Regions from separate parts of the Brevibacillus soli genome, predicted to be linked through region 1. Evidence: riboswitches for the same ligand, from Rfam matches in the RefSeq annotation. Region 1 holds a riboswitch; the other holds the start of a gene.
The links. A riboswitch is a leader RNA that binds a small molecule or an ion and turns the genes downstream of it on or off. The one in region 1 is predicted to bind S-adenosylmethionine.

Region 1 (5,908 bases):
CAGTACCTTATACAGCTGCTGGAAGTGAAGACGCTGTTCTCCTCCCACGACGTACAGCGCTTTTGCGAAGTCGTATGTCTCGTGACGGTAAAGCGCGGCAGCCAGGTCGCGGGTGGCATACAGGGTCGCACCGTCCGATTTTTTGATCAGGCAGGGCGGCATGTCGTACTCGTCGAGGGGAACCACCAGCGCCCCTTCCGATTCGACCAGGAGCCCTTTCTCCTCCAGCATGGCGACAACCCGATCCATCTTGTCATTGTAGAACGCTTCGCCGTGGAAGGAATCGAAGTGAACGCCCATCAGTTCGTAAATCTTCATGAATTCCTTCAGGGATTCGTCCCGGAACCACTGCCAGAGGCGCTTCGCTTCCTCGTCGCCGTCCTCCAGCTTTTTAAACCATTCGCGTCCCAGGTCTTCCAGCGTCGGGTCTTTTTCCGCTTCTTCGTGGAATCGGACGTACAACTGCAGCAGCTCCTTGATCGGTTCTGCCTTTACTTTTTCCTCGTCGCCCCACTTCTTGTAGGCGACAATCAGCTTGCCGAACTGGGTGCCCCAGTCGCCCAAGTGGTTGATGCGAACCGGCTTGTAGCCGTGCTTTTCCATGATGTTGGCGAGCGCGTTGCCGATCACCGTTGAGCGCAGATGGCCCATGGAAAACGGCTTGGCGATGTTGGGGGAAGAGAGGTCGATCGGCACGTGGCGGCCCTGCCCGATGTTGCGGTCGCCGTAGGCGCTGCCCTTTGCGAGAATGGTGCCGACGACTTCTTTCGCGACGCTTTGCTGGTCCAAAAAGACGTTGACGTACGGGCCGACCGCCTGCACCTGGCTGAGCGGCGCTCCAGAGATCTGTCCGGCCAGCTCACCGGCGATCATCGGAGGCGCTTTGCGCAGTGCCTTGGCAAGCTGAAAGCAGGGAAATGCAATATCTCCCATAGCAGGATTGGGAGGGGTTTCCAGCATGTCGCGAACTTTTTCTGCCGAGAATTCCTCCACTCCCAGGTTGACGAGAGCCGATGCAATTTTTTCGGCCACTTGTTGTTTGTAGCTCATTTTGGTCAAACATCCTTTCTTGTACAGGTGATTCAAAATAAAAAAACCCCTGCGTCTCATACGATAAAGAGACGAGAGGTTGTTGCTCCCGCGGTGCCACTCTTGTTGCTTCTGCCTGCGCGATCGGCAAGACAGAAACCGCTCCGCTGCTGTAACGGGCAGACCCGACGAACCCTACGCGGCTTCGGGAAAGGTGAACCGAAACGTTCAGGCCGTATCTCCGAGGTGCGCTTCCTCATCCGCTCCGCGCCGGGCTCTCACCGTCCCCGACTCGCTATGGCGTCCGACGAACAAGTACTCTCCTCATCAGCGATTTGCTTTCATTGCTTATTCTTGCATTATAGCGGACAGTTTCAGGGGGATGCAACTATTTGTCTTCCGGTTTTTTCATCAGCTCATCCAGTTCGGAGAAGAGCTGCCGGGTCAAGCGCTCCTTGTCGTCCGTTTCCATCCACTCCTGCTTGTACTGAAGGAGCTTGGCCAACATGGCTTGCTCCGTCTTCGCTGCCTCTTCCAGGTCGTGATTTTCACTGGGGTCAAACGGCATGATCCGGTCATCGGTGCCGCTGCGCAGATAGGTCGTCTTCCAGTGGTCGGGAAAACGGTATGGCTGCTCGCCGAACATCAGGCCCAGCACGTCGTCCGATTGAAGGGGAAGAAAATGGTGGTACTCGTCGCGCCGCCCTCCTTCGGAAAGGTTGATGTGGGTAAAAGAGTAGCGCAAATAGTGCTGCCCACTCTCGCGGTCCTTGACGAGGGAGTAGGTCTCAAAATCCGTTTGTTCCAGCTCCTTCAGGGTTTCCAGGCGCGAGAGGAATTCCTGTTTTTGCTGGGGAAATGACAGTTCCACGAAAGGTTTCGCTCCTTTGTTTCATGATCCTTTCATGATAGCATAAAAACGAAAAAGAAGCCTAGGATCTAGGCTCCTTTCAGGAAGTTCATCAGTCGCAGTTCGAGCACCCAACGATAACCAACAGGATAAACAGAACGAGCACCAGGGCGAAGTTGTCGTCGAAGATGCCGTTTCCGCAATAGGAAGTACTCAAGTTTGTTTTCCCTCCTTTCAGTTATGCTTTAGTCTATACACGAATGTCGGGATTGGATTGGGCGCATAACCATCCCGATGAAAATAGGCGGCTGGCTGACAAGTCACTTATCCGTTGACGAACCATATCTCCAGTGATAAGATACTTTCAAACATTACTGAAGATTTGCAAACCATTCCATCCACAACTTGATAAAGAACCACTCTTATCCAGAGAGGCAGAGGGACTGGCCCAATGAAGCCTCGGCAACCGGAACATCAGGTGCCAATTCCAGCAAAGCCAAGCGCTTTGAAAGATAAGAGGATGCGTCAGTCGTGTTTTATTCACGAACAAATCCTCTTCTCCAGACAGAAGAGGATTTTTTTTATTCCATCACAGGCGATTTTCTTTTCGTCAGACAAAGGAGTTTTCGGAATGAAGCCAACCCTGCACGAACAGCTGTCACGAAAAATATTAATCCTGGACGGGGCCATGGGGACGATGCTCCAGCAGGCGAACCTGACCGCTGAAGATTTCGGCGGCGAAGCGTTCGAAGGCTGCAACGAGCTTCTGAACCTGACACGTCCCGACCTCATCCGCTCGATTCATGAGACGTATCTGGAAGCGGGAGCGGATATCATTGAGACAAACACCTTCGGGTCAACGACCGTAGTGTTGGCGGAATATGACCTTTCTGAAAAGGACGAGGAAATCAACATGGCGGCTGCGCGGATCGCTCGCGAGGCGGCAGACGCCTACTCCACACCGGAGTGGCCGCGGTTCGTTGCCGGCTCGATGGGACCGACTACCAAGACCTTGTCACTGACCGGCGGCGTTACCTTCGAAGAGCTGGTTCACTCGTACTATCGGCAGGCCAGGGGACTGATTATCGGCGGAGTGGACCTGCTGCTCCTGGAAACGGCACAGGACACGCTGAACGTCAAGGCAGGGGGAATTGGCATCCGGCAGGCTTTTGACGAGCTGGGAGTGGAGCTGCCGGTAATGATTTCCGGCACGATTGAGCCGATGGGAACGACCCTGGCCGGGCAGAACATCGAATCGTTTTACGTCTCGCTGGAACATTTGAATCCGATCACCGTTGGATTAAACTGTGCCACCGGTCCGGAGTTCATGCGCGACCATCTGCGGACACTGGCCAACCTGGCTCAGTGCGGGGTTAGCTGTTATCCCAACGCCGGGTTGCCGGATGAAAACGGGCATTACCACGAATCGCCGCAGGCATTGGCGGCAAAATTGCGCGGCTTTGCCGAGCAGGGCTGGCTGAATGTCGCCGGCGGCTGCTGCGGCACGACACCGGAGCACATCCGGGCATTGGCCGAGGCATTAAAAGACTGCAAGCCGCGGGCAGCCTCAGCGCCTCGGGTGAGCGCCGTCTCCGGAATTGACGTGGTGTACGTGGAACAGGACAATCGACCGTTGCTGGTCGGTGAGCGGACCAACGTCATCGGGTCGAAAAAGTTTCGTGATTTGATTGCAGCCGGTCAGTACGAAGAAGCTTCCGACATCGCCCGTGCGCAGGTAAAGCGGGGAGCGCACATCATCGACATCTGCCTTGCCGATCCGGACCGCGATGAGTACGCGGACATGCAAAATTTTTTGCAATACGTGACCAAAAAGGTAAAAGCGCCGCTGATGATCGACTCGACCGACGCTCGAGTGATGGAGCTTGGATTGAAACATTCCCAGGGCAAGGCGATACTCAATTCGATCAACCTGGAGGACGGACTGCAGCGGTTTGAGGAAGTGGTCCCGCTGATTCACCGTTACGGAGCGGCTGTCGTCGTCGGCACCATTGACGAGACGGGCATGGCCGTTACCCGCGAGCGGAAGCTGGAGGTAGCAAAACGCTCCTACGACCTGCTGGTGAACACCTACGGCGTCAAACCCGAAGACATCATCTTCGACCCATTGGTTTTCCCGGTAGGGACGGGGGATGAACAATACATCGGATCTGCCCTGGAAACCGTGGAGGGCATACGCCAGATCAAGGAGGCGATGCCTTCCTGCAAAACCATTCTCGGAGTGAGCAACGTCTCGTTCGGTCTCCCGCCTGCGGGGCGGGAAGTGTTGAATGCCGTATTCCTCTATCACACGACCCTGGCCGGACTGGACTATGCCATTGTGAATACGGAGAAGCTGGAGCGCTACGCTTCTATTCCGGAAGAAGAGCGGAAATTGGCTGAGGCACTGCTGTTTGAGACAAATGAAGCGACGCTGGCTTCCTTTACGGAGTTCTACCGTCAGAAGAAGAAAGGTCCAAGCGTCGAAGTGTCGTCACTCAGTCTGGAGGAGCGGCTGGCGAGATACGTCGTGGAAGGCTCCAAGGACGGACTGATTGACGATCTGAAGCTTGCTTTGGAAACGTACACGCCGCTTGCAATCATCAACGGACCGCTGATGACAGGAATGGAGGAAGTTGGCCGCTTGTTCAACGCCAACCAGCTCATCGTCGCCGAGGTGCTGCAAAGTGCCGAGGTGATGAAGGCGTCTGTCTCCTTCCTCGAACCGTTTATGGAAAAATCTGAATCGGCGACGAAAGGAAAGATCCTTTTGGCAACCGTCAAAGGGGACGTGCATGACATCGGGAAAAACCTGGTGGAAATCATCCTTGCGAACAACGGGTACGAGGTGGTCAACTTAGGCATCAAGGTGCCGCCGGAACAGCTGATAGCCGCTTGCCGCCAGGAGAAACCGGACGCGATCGGGCTGTCCGGCCTGCTGGTAAAGTCGGCGCAGCAGATGGTGATTACCGCGCAGGATCTCCGTTCAGCCGGCATCGACGTCCCGCTTTTGGTCGGCGGAGCGGCACTGACCCGCAAGTTCACCTCCAACCGCATCGCACCGGAGTACCAGGGAATCGTCCTGTACGCCAAAGACGCGATGGACGGGCTCGATCTGGTGAATCGGCTGCAGAACCCTTCCGAACGGCAAAAGCTGCAGGAGAATCACCACACCGTAATGGAAGATGCTGCGGCAGTGTCCGTCCAAACCGAAGAACCCCCGTTGCGGCCCAAACGGTCTGGCGTCAGCCGCACCGTCCCCATCTACCTGCCGCCGGACTTGGAGCGTCACGTCCTGCGAAATTATCCAATCAGCCATCTGCAGCCTTATCTGAATCTGCGGATGCTGTTGGGCAAGCATCTGGGCGTTCGCGGCAATGTCGACAAGCTTCTGGAGAGCGGAGACCAAAAAGTGTCGGAGCTGTACGAAGTGGTGGAAGAACTGCTGAAAGAGGCAAAGCAGGAAGGGACCATTCAGGCCCATGGCATGTATCGGTTTTTCCCTGCACAGTCCGAGGGAGACGACATCATCGTCTACGATCCGCACGACCACGCCAAGGTATTGGAACGTTTCTCCTTTCCCCGCCAGGCGGAAGAGCCGTTTCTCTGCCTGTCAGATTTCCTTCGTCCGGTGGAAAGCGGCGAGATGGACTACGTCGGCTTTTTGGCAGTGACGGCGGGGCATGGTATTCGCGAGCGATCTACCCAGTGGAAAAACAACGGAGATTACCTGCGTTCACACGTGCTGCAGGCCGTCGCGCTGGAGCTGGCTGAGGCATTCGCTGAGCGGGTGCACCACGTTATGCGGGACACCTGGGGCTTCCCGGATCCGGTGGAGATGACCATGCTGGAGCGTTTTGGCGCCCGGTATCAAGGAATTCGCGTCTCCTTCGGTTACCCTGCATGCCCGAATCTGGAAGACCAGGCCAAACTGTTCCGTCTGCTCAAGCCGGAGGATATCGGTATTCAGTTGACAGACGGATTCATGATGGACCCGGAAGCGTCTGTATCCGCGATGGTGTTTGCTCATCC
Region 2 (5,908 bases), on a different contig from region 1:
CCTTCCAAAAGCTGCGTCCGTTCCTTCATCCCCATCAGTCCGAAAGAGGACCCGTTTGCAGCCCGGTCTTTCATGTCAAATCCAACACCATCGTCTTTGACAACCAGATGCAGATTTTCATCCAGGAACTCCAGCTTCACTTGAACGATTTTGGCGTTTGCATGCTTTTCCACATTGTTCAAACATTCTTGAACCAGCCGGAAGATCGCCGCTTTTACCGAGCTTTTCAGCGACTGTTCCTTGCCGAATACAACCAGGTCAACCGTCTGTTTGGTGCGCTCCTCAAAGGTTTGGATATATTTTTGGAGCGTAGGCACCAAACCGAGGTCGTCCAGGGCCATGGGCCGAAGATCAAAGATAATTCGGCGAACCTCCGCCAGGCTCATGCGAACCATTTCTTTCAATTCGTGGAGTTCCATTTGCGCTTCCAGGATGCGTTCGTTTTTCAGCATCTTCTCCACAATTTCTGTGCGCAGAACGACGTTTGCCATCGATTGTGCCGGGCCGTCGTGAATTTCTCTGGCGACCCGCTTCCGTTCTTCCTCCTGCGCCTGGATAATTTTCAACCCCATCAGCTGGTGCTGTTTCGCTGTCTCCAGCGCTTCTCCAACCTTGCTTAAATCGCCGGTCAGGTATCCCAACACGACACCCATCTGCGTCATGAGTCCCTCAGCGCGGCTAATCGTCTCCTCCAGGTTTCGCAAGCGGCGCTCCAGGTCGTTCCGCCGTCGTTTCAGGTTGTTTTCCCTCTCCCGGTTGATGGAAAGCTCCACCTGGAGTTTGCTGGCTTCATCGTAGGCAAGCCGGATGTCTTCTTCCGTGTAGGTATCGAAGTTGCGGCTGACCACGGCCAATCGATTCCGCGCCTTGCGATAGCTGATCTCGAGGATGTCCACCTGCTTGATCACTTTCTCGATTTCCTGGCGCAGTTCGTGAAGCTCCAGCTTCATCGCATTGCCTTCCTGACGGGCACTTTCCGCTATATTAAAGATTTGAGTTTTACTTGCTTCTACGGTTTGTATCGTCCGCTTGATCACTCCATCCAGCATGCCGATGTTAATCTCTTTGTTCATGATTGCTCTCCTTCAAACTCGTTTTTCGCTTTCGTGAACAATTGATGGAGTTTCGATACATCGATTTCGCGCAACCCTACATCAAAACGGGGAATCGCCAGCGGATTCACATCAGCTCGAACGACCCCGGGCTTGGAATTGAAAACGTAGTGATATCCTGCCTGCTGCGCCATTTGCAGCACGATCTCGTTGCCATACCCGAACGGCAGGGAGATGGTGTCGATCGGGCGCCCGATCAGATCCGAGATGCCTACACGCGACATCGTAAAGTCCACGTATAGCCGGTCGCGGTATCCCTGATCGTCTTCCAGTCGCTCCAAATCTTCCAGATAAACAGGGGCAGTTTGCGGGCCAAGCTCCCCCCATTCGTTTTTCGTCGCCTGTTCATGCAGACTGTACGTATGGGAGCCAAACTCAACCAATCCCGAAGCCAGCATTTCCTTCACCTGCTGAACGCTCAGCGGAGTGGTCATGTTTTCCCGCTTCCGCTCTACTGTATCACGCAAACGGCCGGTGATCAAAAAATTCACGGAAGGAAAGTGAAACTGCTGCAACACGGGAAACGCTTTCGTGTAATAGCTCTCGTAACCGTCATCAAAGGTGATGAGCACGGCGTTTTCTGTCGGTAAAACGCCGGCAGACACGAAACGCAAAAACTCTGAGAGCGAAATGGGATGCAGATCGTTTTCATAAAGGAAAGCCATATGTTCCGCAAATTGATCGGGAGCGATGACATAACGCTGATCTGTTTGATCTGTTACGTGATGATACGTCAAGACGACAACCTGATTTTTATACCAGACTTGTTTCCTTTTGTCTGATTTTGGCGGCGGTGTGACGTTTGGATTAGCAGGCCCCAACTCGCTTGTGCTTATAGACGTAGGGACCCGGGGAAAATGTTGCACTTCCGACGCATTTTTTTGCGGAAATATCTTCCCTGCCAGCAGTCCGCCGCTCACAACCAGCGCAAACGAAAACAAAAACACCAGGAGGAACAGTCGTCTCTTCTGCAAGGAAATCCCTCCTAAACCTCTTCTTTACCATTTCGACAGCATGGCACAAAATCCTTTATGTATGTAATTCCATTACAAAATCTTACAGCAAGAATCCCAGCCGACTTAAGCTAGGCTTTACCCACTCGGCGAAAACTACCGCTGTGCCGAGTGGGGTCCCTTTCCGGTGTCGGCTGGGGTCCCGAACACGATCCTAGTGGCTGCACAAAAAAAGCCTAGTGGTTGGTCACTAGGCTTTCTCGCTCTTCTGTTTACTTCGCCAATTCTGCAGCGTCTTTTTTCAGGTCTTCCGCCTTGTCTGTGCGCTCCCATGGAACGTTCAGGTCGTTGCGGCCGAAGTGACCGTATGCAGCGGTTTGCTTGTAAATCGGACGGCGCAGGTCAAGTTGCTTGATGATGCCTGCCGGACGCAGATCGAAGTGCTTGCGTACCAGTTTCACCAGGTCCTCTTCGGAGATTTTGCCGGTGCCGAACGTATCGACACTGATGGATACCGGCTGTGCCACACCGATTGCGTAAGCGACTTGCACTTCGCACTTGTCGGCAAGACCGGCAGCCACGATGTTTTTCGCAACATAGCGGGCTGCATATGCGCCGGAACGGTCCACTTTCGTCGGGTCTTTCCCGGAGAAAGCACCGCCGCCGTGACGGGCATAGCCGCCGTAGGTGTCAACGATGATTTTGCGGCCAGTCAAGCCGGCGTCGCCTTGAGGACCGCCGATTACGAAACGGCCGGTCGGGTTGATGAAGTATTTGGTTTGATCGTCCAGGAATTGAGCTGGAACGACCGGTTTGATCACCTGCTCCATCAAGTCTTTCTTGATTTGTTCCAGACTTGCTTCCGGAGCGTGTTGGGTGGAAATCACGATGGTATCGATGCGAACCGGCTTGTCTCCGTCGTATTCAACGGTTACTTGCGTTTTTCCGTCCGGGCGGAGATACTCCAGCGTGCCGTTTTTGCGAACTTCGGTCAGGCGGCGAGCCAGTTGATGCGCCATGCTGATCGGCAGCGGCATCAGTTCAGGAGTCTCGTTGCAAGCGAAGCCGAACATGAGACCTTGGTCACCGGCACCGATTGCTTCGATTTCTTCGTCCGTCATTTGGCCTTCGCGCGCTTCGAGTGCCTGGTCCACACCCAGAGCGATGTCGGCAGATTGCTCGCCGATCGCCGTGATTACCCCGCAAGTATCGGCGTCAAAACCGAACTTGGCGCGATCGTAACCGATTTCACGAATGGTATCGCGCACCAGCTTTTGAATGTCTACGTATGTGTTGGTGGTGATTTCACCCGCAACGAGCACGAGACCGGTGGTAACGGATGTTTCGCACGCTACGCGGGCATTTGGGTCTTTTGCCAGAATCGCATCCAGAACAGCGTCGGAGATTTGGTCACAAATCTTGTCCGGATGACCTTCGGTAACAGATTCAGAAGTGAAGAGTCGACGACCTTTTTGCAAAGCCATGGTGAAAACTACCTCCTTTATCCTCCATACAGATAGTGTGGGTGCCGAAGCGGGTTTTTAACAAGCAAAAAAAAACCTTTTCCCGTTTGAGGAAAAGGTGCCTTTTGTATGCGTTCCCTAACCTCTTATCGGCCAGAACAGTTCTCCGTTCTGCTGGTTAGCACCGCTTCAAGTCGGTTGCCGGGCTTCATCGGGCCAGTCCCTCCGCCTGCTCTGGATAAGAGTATCCATTACGCATAATAGAATAATTCTTTTTCTATGTCGTGTCAACAACGATTTAACGCAATTCGTACTTTCCTCGCACCATTACGTGCGCGATGCCCTTGTACTTTGAATCAAGCCGCAGCCCGCGGTTGTCGGAACGGGCGATCAGCAGCAGATGATTGTGCGCGACAGGAGCTCCGGCGCGAAGATCGGCTCCCGCAGTGATGTCGGTCAGCCCGTCCCCTTTGTTTCCGGCAACAGAGACTACCTGGCCGGTACGGACGATAAACTCGGTGCCTTCAAAGCCGTACAAGGTCTGTCCCTTGTTCAATTCCACCACGGTCAGCGTGCTTGTGCCTCCCGCATTTGCCAGCGCTTGCTGGATTTGTTGATCCACGTAGCTTTTGGTTACAACCGGATCGTCAACAGAGCCGGGAACGCCGGAGACCCCCCCGTCGGCCCAAGCCTGTGTAGCGAAAATGGCCACTCCAGCCACAGCAGCAGCAAGCATTCCTTTTGTCGTTTTTTTCATCACTGGTTGTCCTCCTTCACTCCTACAATTTATAGGCCTTTGCCAGCAAGACGACCACTTCGGCGCGGGTCGCGTAGCCTTGCGGGCGGAACGTGCTGCCATACCCGTTCAACCAGCGGCGCGAGGTGAGGGCTTCGATCGCCGGGGATGCCCAGTGGGTGACAGGTACGTCGCGATACGAGGAAGTGCTTCGTTTATACAGCAGCGCGTTTTGTGCGCGAGCCACCATCAGGGCCATTTCCGCCCGAGTGATCGCCTGGTTCGGCTTGATCGTCTTGTTGGGGTAACCCTGCAGGATGCCCAAGCGGTACGCCTGCGCGACTTCGTTGTACGCCCAATGCGATCGGGAGAGATCGTAAAACGGATTTTTCCCCGTGTACGCCTGAATGGAAATACCTTTGGCGCGCATGGCCTGGATCAGCATGGTGGCAAATTGCGCCCGGGTAACGGGCTGGTTCGGCTTGAAGGTTGCGTCCGGAAAACCTTTCACCACGCTCTTCTGGCTCAGGCGGGCAATGTCAGAGCGAGCCCAATGGTAGGCAATGTCACGGTAGCCGTCAATGAGCCGCTCCTTGGAAAGCGTAAGTCGATACGCATCGTATTTGAACGGCACGATGCTGTTCAAGCGGATATAATACCTGCCCGGACGCAACCGCAGACCGAAAATCCCTTTTCCCTGATCGGACAGCTCTGCCACTTCGTTTTCGGAGGCAAGCGCATAGTTGAAGGTGCCTCCCCCGTACAAGGCGATGTTGACCCCGGAAGCCACCGGAACAAAGGGAGCGCGAACGCTGACATACGATTCCGAATCGACATCAAATTGGAACCAGTCGTAATCGCTTCTCGACGGGAGCGTTCCGGTCATCAGGTAACCGCTCGCAAGGCGGGAAGCCTGACGATAGTTGTCGTTCGGTTCATTTGTGTCCTTGCGCACCGGCGTATAACTGACGTTCAGCTGGTACTCTGCGTTCACGGCGTTCCGATAATATTCGGTCAGACGTATATAGTACTTGCCGGGGGTTACCTCTTTGACCGCCCGCTCCGTCGGGTCGTTGCGGGTGCCGTCATCGTACGGCTGATCCCAGCTTAACTGGTTTCCTGTTTGCTTGCCCATTTGCAGTTTCAGATCAATGCGCTTGGTATCGGCCGTCACGGATACGTTGAGCCTTCCCTGCTCCCGTACGTAGTAGGAGAACCAGTCCTCGTCCCCCGCTTCATGAAAGTTGCCCGTCACGTTGATCTGATTGCCGACCAGCGGTCTCGCCGTCTGCATGTCATTGTTTCGCTCATAGCGGTCCGGGTTGATGGTGAATTTGCTGGTCAACAGATACGTGAACGAGGCGACTCCCCCGCTCCGCTCCAGCTTGATCTCCATGCGTCCTGTCTTGACCGGGATGGTCAAATTGTCTCCGTTCCCGATGTAATAGGTAACCGGCGAGCGGTTTTCGGGATAAAACGTAGCGGCCATGGGAGAGCCCAAGCGGGACGTAATCGAAGCGGTAAACGTGACTTTTCCGTCGTACGGGATGTCCATGTAGTACCAGTCGATCGTATCGGACGGTGTCAACTGCGCCCGAAGCTGGGACTCGATCGGAAACGGCTTTGCCGAGGCCACGCTGTTGT

Region 2: linked by a shared signal. The riboswitch ahead of metK (methionine adenosyltransferase) and the one ahead of metH (methionine synthase) in region 1 are both predicted to bind S-adenosylmethionine.

What each region holds. Positions count from the first base shown of each region.
Region 1 covers NZ_JBIYSM020000008.1:8,413-14,320, reverse strand. Annotated here, with positions in the region: gene argS (arginine--tRNA ligase) at 1-1,050, opposite strand, end outside; T-box leader at 1,115-1,369, opposite strand; gene ACE99V_RS04880 (hypothetical protein) at 1,418-1,900, opposite strand; gene ACE99V_RS04875 (YjcZ family sporulation protein) at 1,992-2,096, opposite strand; SAM riboswitch class I at 2,299-2,398, shown strand; gene metH (methionine synthase) at 2,511-5,908, shown strand, end outside.
Region 2 covers NZ_JBIYSM020000005.1:33,003-38,910, reverse strand. Annotated here, with positions in the region: gene ACE99V_RS03220 (sensor histidine kinase) at 1-1,073, opposite strand, end outside; gene ACE99V_RS03215 (polysaccharide deacetylase family protein) at 1,070-2,086, opposite strand; gene metK (methionine adenosyltransferase) at 2,338-3,543, opposite strand; SAM riboswitch class I at 3,672-3,773, opposite strand; gene ACE99V_RS03205 (hypothetical protein) at 3,827-4,285, opposite strand; gene ACE99V_RS03200 (S8 family peptidase) at 4,308-5,908, opposite strand, start outside.